Regions from separate parts of the Arthrobacter sp. UYEF21 genome, predicted to be linked through region 1. Evidence: riboswitches for the same ligand, from Rfam matches in the RefSeq annotation. Region 1 holds a riboswitch; each other region holds the start of a gene.
The links. Region 1 has a riboswitch for thiamine pyrophosphate ahead of ABIB27_RS00230 (FAD-dependent oxidoreductase). Riboswitches for the same ligand answer to the same signal wherever they lie in the genome.
Positions count from the first base shown of each region.

Region 2: linked by a shared signal. The riboswitch ahead of ABIB27_RS02270 (bifunctional hydroxymethylpyrimidine kinase/phosphomethylpyrimidine kinase) and the one ahead of ABIB27_RS00230 (FAD-dependent oxidoreductase) in region 1 are both predicted to bind thiamine pyrophosphate.
Region 3: linked by a shared signal. The riboswitch ahead of thiC (phosphomethylpyrimidine synthase ThiC) and the one ahead of ABIB27_RS00230 (FAD-dependent oxidoreductase) in region 1 are both predicted to bind thiamine pyrophosphate.

Region 1 is NZ_JBEPNF010000001.1:46,551-48,747, reverse strand. It holds gene ABIB27_RS00230 (FAD-dependent oxidoreductase) at 1-1,281, opposite strand, end outside; TPP riboswitch at 1,274-1,393, opposite strand; gene thiE (thiamine phosphate synthase) at 1,421-2,170, shown strand.
Region 2 is NZ_JBEPNF010000001.1:482,558-484,754, reverse strand. It holds gene ABIB27_RS02270 (bifunctional hydroxymethylpyrimidine kinase/phosphomethylpyrimidine kinase) at 1-1,141, opposite strand, end outside; TPP riboswitch at 1,124-1,221, opposite strand; gene ABIB27_RS02265 (Rne/Rng family ribonuclease) at 1,340-2,197, opposite strand, start outside.
Region 3 is NZ_JBEPNF010000001.1:401,578-403,774, reverse strand. It holds gene ABIB27_RS01840 (VOC family protein) at 16-891, opposite strand; TPP riboswitch at 1,046-1,153, shown strand; gene thiC (phosphomethylpyrimidine synthase ThiC) at 1,148-2,197, shown strand, end outside.

The sequences.
Region 1 (2,197 bases):
CGCTGGAGCCAGCAGCACGCCGTGGCGGAAGAATCCGGTGGCAATGATCAGCCCGGCGATGTGTCCGACACCGGGCCGGGAGTCGGGTACACGGCCGAGCAGGGGTGCGTTGTCCGGCGTCGCGGGGCGCGCCCGCGCGGTACATTCCAGGAGCTCCAGCTCGGCGACGGCGGGCAGCAGGGCCTGTGCGTCGCGGAGCAACTGGTAGACGCCGCCTGCGGAGACGGCAGTGCTCGGCGTGATGGTGTGTGAAAAGGCAGTGCTCGGCGTGATGGGGCCCGGCAAGGCAGGGTCCGACACGGCGGCGTCCGGGATGGCGGACAGTGCATCCTCCCGCTGGGTTGCGCCGATCACCACGGTGTCGTCCTGCCGCGGGACGATGTAGACCGGCACCCCGTGGACCAGGCCGCGGACGGTGGAGGTGACCAGCGGACGCAGGTGCCGCGGTACGGCGAGGCGCAGGATGTCGCCGTACACAGGGCGGAGAGGCAAGCGCAGCCCGTCCGGCAATCCTTCCAGCGCAGCCGCCTGCAGGCCGTTGGCCACAATGGTCTCTCCCGCAGTGACTGTGCCGCCGTTGGCCAGCTTCACCCCGCTGACGCGTCCGGCATCCCAGAGTAGGGCTTCGGCCCGGTGCCCGACGGCGAACCCGCCGCGGGCGCCGTCCACAGCGGTTCCGGCGCCGGGTTCGTGGCTGGCCAGGACCTGCTGCAGGGACGCCACCAGCTTCCGCGGATCCACCTGGTGGTCCGCCGGGATTTCCAAGGCGCAGGAAATCGCCGGGCTGAGGAGCGGCTCCCTCATCCGTGCTTCCCGGACGGTCAGCGGTTCCACCACCAGGCCGCTGGCCTGCTGCACGGTCCGCAGGTCCATCAGCGCGCGGCGGTCCGCGGCATCGGCACCGACGGCGAGGGTCGGCGTCGTCAGGTAGCCGGTATCCCCCGCCCCGGCCCCGGCGAGGTGGGCTGCGAAGGCGGGCCAGAGGCCGGAGGATTCGAGCATCAGCTCCAGAAGGTCTTCCTCCTGGTAGTGCAGTTCGCTGACGGGCGCGAGCATGCCGGCTGCCGCCCAACTGGCCCCGGAGCCGGGTGCATCATCGATCAGGACCACGGAGCGGCCGGAGCGCCGCACTTCCCAGGCGATCCCGTGGCCAATGACGCCGCCGCCAATGACAGCTACGTCGGCGTGGCAGAAATCGGGACTGCCTGCTGGCTCGGAAGGCGGGCTGGCTGGTGCACTGGCTGGCGGGCTGGCGGGTGCGCCGCTGGATGGGGAGAGCATGTGTTTCCTTCCCTACGCCGGTACTAGCCGGATCAGGTCAAGCGGTCGGCTCTGGTGCCCTCTCAGCCCGGCCGCTTTGTGACGGCTGCAACGGGCTCCCGCAGTACTCACCCAGTTTAGGGGAACTAGGGTAGTTTCCATGAACGCACACTCCGCTCCCGCTACCCCTCCCAGCCACTCCGCCCAGATACCGCCGGAGGCGTCCAGCAACGGCCTGCCCACCAGCGCCAGGTTGTACCTGTGCACCGATGCCCGCCGGGACCGCGGGGACTTCGCGGAATTTGTGGACGCGGCGTTTGCCGGCGGGGTGGACATCATCCAGCTCCGCGACAAGGGGATCGAGGCCGCCGAGGAGCTGGAACTGTTGGCGGTGCTCCAGGCAGCCGCCGCCCGGCACGGCCGTCTCTGGGCCGTCAATGACCGCGCCGACATCGCCATGCTGACGGGCGCGCCCGTCTTCCATATCGGGCAGAAGGACCTGCCCGTGGCATCGGCCCGCACTCTGCTCGGTGCCGGAGCCACCGTGGGGCTCTCCACCCACACTACCGAACAGATCGAGGGCGCCATCCGGATGTCCGCAACGGTGACTGCCGACGGCGGCCTGGACTACTTCTGCGTCGGACCGGTGTGGGCTACCCCCACCAAACCCGGCCGGGCCGCCGTCGGCCTCGACCTGGTGCGCTATGCAGCGGAGGCAGTCCGCGCCGCCGGCGGCGCCCAGGCCACACTGCCCTGGTTTGCGATCGGCGGCATCGATTTGAGCAACGTTGAGCAGGTGGTGGAAGCCGGGGCAAGCAGGATAGTTGTGGTGCGAGCCATCACGGAAGCCGCCGACCCCGCCGCAGCGGCCGGCGCCCTCGTGGTCGCCCTGGACGCCGCCGCATCCTAAGAAACCTGCGCGCAGCGGGGCGGGGCG
Region 2 (2,197 bases), 440 kb from region 1:
CACTGGCGCGGGCAAGCACACGTGAGTAGCCGTTAAGGTAGATAGCGTCCTGGGCGAGGTAGTAGGCGAACTGCTCTTCCGCCAGCGTGCCGGCAGCCAGCGCCCGGATGAATTCCAGCCCGTAAATGACTGCCAGGTCCGGGGCCGCCGCCCGGCGAAGCGCGGCAGCGAATTCCCCGGGGGCGGGAGCCTGCTCCAGGTGGTGGAAGTGGTGGATGGGGCCGTTGCCTTCGCCTACCTCCAGCTGACCGGAAGCCTGCAGAGCACCGCGGAGCCACGGCTTCACCTGCCGCAGCGAGGCTTCCCAGTCACCCAGCCGGGCCTGCGCCGTAGCCATGGCCGAGGACAGTGAGCAGCCGGTGCCGTGGCTGTTGCGGGTGGGGATCCTGTCTCCAGTCACTTCCACTACCGGCCGGGTGAGCAGTCCGCGTGCGTTAATCAGGGCATCCGGGCACGCATCGCCGTCGAGATGGCCTCCCTTGACCAGGATGGTGGCGCCCGTGGCCGCGGCCAGCCGCTTCCCCTGCTCCAGCGCGTCCGGCCAGTTCCGCACCTGCGGCTCCCCCACCAGGATGGCGAGCTCCGCGAGGTTGGGCGTGATCAGGTCCGCGAGCGGCAGCAGGTCCAGCAGGGCAGCCTCCGCCGATTCCTTCAGCAGTCGGTCCCCACTCGTGGCCACCATCACCGGATCCAGAACCACGACGGCGGGGCGCACCTTCTCCAGCCAGCTGCGGACCACGTCAATCACCTCCACACTGCCCAGCATGCCGATTTTGACGGCGTCGATGGCAATGTCATCGCTGACGGCATCAAGCTGCTGGGCCAGGAAGCCAGCGGGCGGCACATGGACCCCTTGGACGCCGCGGGTGTTCTGCACGGTCAACGCGGTGATGGCTGCCATGCCGTAACCGCCCAGGGCGGCAATGCTCTTGAGGTCGGCCTGGATGCCCGCGCCACCGGACGGATCCGATCCGGCAATGGACAGCACCCGCGGAGTATGCCGCAGCACGTCCACCGCATTGGAAGGCCCACGTGCCGGATGCACCGTGGCAAGGGCAGGCGGCGTTTCGGATGCTGCCGCCGTTTCGGGAGTGGCGGCAGATACGGAAGGTAGAACGTGGGTTGAAGCCATAGGGGACATTCCTTCGCCGGTGCTAACCGGACAGGTTCAACGGGTCTGGATCTCAGCCGGCTCTCTGCGCGGCACCCCGTGTCAGTACCCAACACTAGCGTTTCCCATAAGACACCGTTTTAGATGAACCCCACAAACGCGGAATGCCCGGGCACTCCACCGATGAGTGAAGTGTCCGGGCAATCTGGCCGATGTCCTTGCGAAAGGTCAGAGTTCCGAAGCAGGAACCCCTACGCCCAGGATGATGGGTGCGCTGGTGTCTGCCGGTTTGGCAGCGGCAGGAGCCTGGGTGAGCTCCGGAGCCTTAGCGGCATGGGTATGGCCTGCGGACTCAACCGGCACCGCTTCGTGGTGCTCCACCGTGGTGGCGTTAGCTGCGCCCTGGGCACGGCTGGCACTGCGGTTGCGCCGCGGGCGGCGGGTACGGGTCTGCTCGGTGTGGTCGGAGTAGTCCTTCTCCACCGCGGCAGGAGCCTGACGGACAGGAGCCGCGGCCGGCTGGCGTGCCGCCGGCTGGCTCTGGGTCTGCTCGCCCGCGGCCTGAGCGCTCTCCGTCGGCATGGCTTCTGCAACAGGTGCCGGCACGCCAAGCTTGGCGAAGGCCTCCGTGAGCCTGTCCAGTGTCAGGGCCGGGGCCTGCGGCTGATCCTCGTGGTGCTCCACGAAGGGCAGCACCACCTGCTCGCCGCCGAAAGTCAGCACAGCGGCCGGGCGGCCGGCGTTGTCGGTCTCGGACCGTTCTACCGGTGCATGAGCCGGGGCCGCCGCGCCGGAAGCATTACCCCCGGCTGCTGAGGCGTGGGCCACTTCGTCGTCGTGCAGGTGCGCGGCATGGGCGGCGGCTGCAATGTTGGCAAGGGCTGCCCTGGTGGCCTCCGCCTTGGCGTGGCGCTCGGCGTCGCTGGGATCCGGGTGGACCGTGTGGATCTGCACCGGAGCTGCCGGGGCCATCTCGAGGGGTTGGCCGCCGCGGCCGCGGCGGCGCTTCCTGTCCGTCCGGCCGCCCTGCTGGGCGTCCGGGCGCTGGGCGTCGCTACGCTGGCTGTCGATCCGCTGGGTGTCGGG
Region 3 (2,197 bases), 360 kb from region 1:
TCCGGCCAGCGCCACTTAGCGGACAGCAACCCGGATATTGTTGCGCCACGGATCCTCGAAGCGCAGTTCGGCACCCGTGTGGTGTGACGCCAGCCCGGCGACCTTCAAGCGGTCAGCGAGGGCTCCGACGTCGTCACCTGAAGGGACTTCGATGAGCACCTCCCCTAGTCCCAGGGTGTCCTTGCGCGGTCCGGCGCCGCGGCTGTTCCATACGTTCATTGCCATGTGGTGGTGATATCCGCCCGCAGAAACGAACAATGCCTGCCCGTGCCAGCCGGCGGTCTTTTCGAAGCCCAGCGTGCCCACATAGAAATCGTGCGCCGACTGGACATCACCCACCTGGAGGTGGACGTGGCCCACACCGGCTTCGGCGGCCTGCTGGCCGTCCATGGATTCCTCGGTCATGTGCTGCTCAAGGTAGCGCTGCGGCGGCAGTGCCAAGCTGTCCATCAGCACATCCTTCCCGTTCCAGGACCAGTTTTCGCGGGGCCTGTCCCAGTACAGTTCGATGCCGTTGCCTTCGGGGTCATTGAAGTAGAAGGCTTCGCTAACGAGGTGGTCGGCGCTGCCGGTGAAGGACCGGGGTTCGTACTGGGCCGCGGTGGCTACCGTGGCAGCAAGCGAAGCCCGGTGGTCAAAGAGCAGCGCCGTATGGAACAGCCCGGCCTCGCCCCTGCGGGGCAGGCTCAAGGACTGGGCGGCCGCAAGATGGACCAGCGGGCGCCGGAGCCGGCCAAGGTAGACGCCGCCGTCCTGTTCGGCGACGACCTCCAGGCCGAGCGCACGCTGGTAGTAGTCGGTCATCAGCTTCATGTCGCCCACCTTGAGCATCACTGTGCCCATGGAGAGGTCGGCAGGAAGGAGATCCCGACTGGTGGCTTCTGCAGTCATTGAACGCTCCCGGTCCGTTGGCCTTCGGGGTCGAAGGTGGCCATGACTCCATTTTACTTGAAGCTTCAATTTAATTCAAGTGGCTGGGCAGACAGGTTGCGACAGCATCCCCGTGACTGCTGTCACAGGCCACCCTCGGCCTGTGGTAGCTTCGACTTGACCACACGGGAGCCCTTGCAGGGGCTGAGATCGGGCTGACGCAGCCTGCGACCGTTGAACCTGTCCGGGTAATGCCGGCGAAGGAAGTGAATATTCATTGAATACACAAGAAACACAGCTGAACCCTGCCCAAAGTGAAGCCGACCAGGATCAAACGGTCCGGCCTGAAACCCAGTCACTGAAGTCCCACTCGCTGGCGTTCATCAATGATGACGCCACCGGGATCCGGGTTCCCGTGACCGAGATCGCGCTGGAACCGTCGCCGAACGGCGAGGCGAACGGGCCTTTCCGGACCTACCGCACGGCCGGTCCGGGCAGCGATCCGGTGGTGGGCCTCAACCCGTTCCGCTCGGAGTGGATCGCCGCCCGCGGCGACACCGAGCCCTACAGCGGCCGGGAACGGAACCTGCTCGACGACGGCAAGTCGGCAGTTCGCCGCGGCGCCGCTTCCGCGGAGTGGAAGGGCGCGCAGCCCGTGCCCCGCCGCGCCGTCGAAGGCAAGACCGTCACGCAGATGCATTACGCACGGCAGGGTGTGGTGACGCCCGAGATGCAGTTCGTTGCCCTCCGCGAGAACTGTGACGTGGAACTGGTCCGCAGCGAAGTCGCTGCCGGCCGCGCCATCATCCCCAATAACATCAACCACCCGGAATCTGAACCGATGATCATCGGCAAGGCCTTCCTGGTGAAGATCAACGCCAATATCGGCAACTCCGCGGTGACCAGCTCCATTGCCGAGGAGGTGGACAAGCTCCAGTGGGCCACCCAGTGGGGCGCGGACACCGTCATGGACCTGTCCACCGGCGATGACATTCACACCACGCGGGAATGGCTAATCCGCAACGCCCCCGTTCCCATCGGCACCGTGCCCATTTACCAGGCTTTGGAGAAGGTCAACGGCGAGGCCAACAAACTGACCTGGGAAATCTTCCGTGACACCGTGGTTGAGCAGTGCGAGCAGGGCGTGGACTACATGACCATCCACGCCGGAGTGCTGCTGCGCTACGTGCCGCTGACGGCCAACCGCGTCACCGGCATCGTCTCCCGCGGCGGCGCAATCATGGCCGGCTGGTGCCTGGCCCACCATCAGGAGAACTTCCTCTACACGCACTTCGACGAGTTGTGCGAGATCTTCGCCAAGTACGAC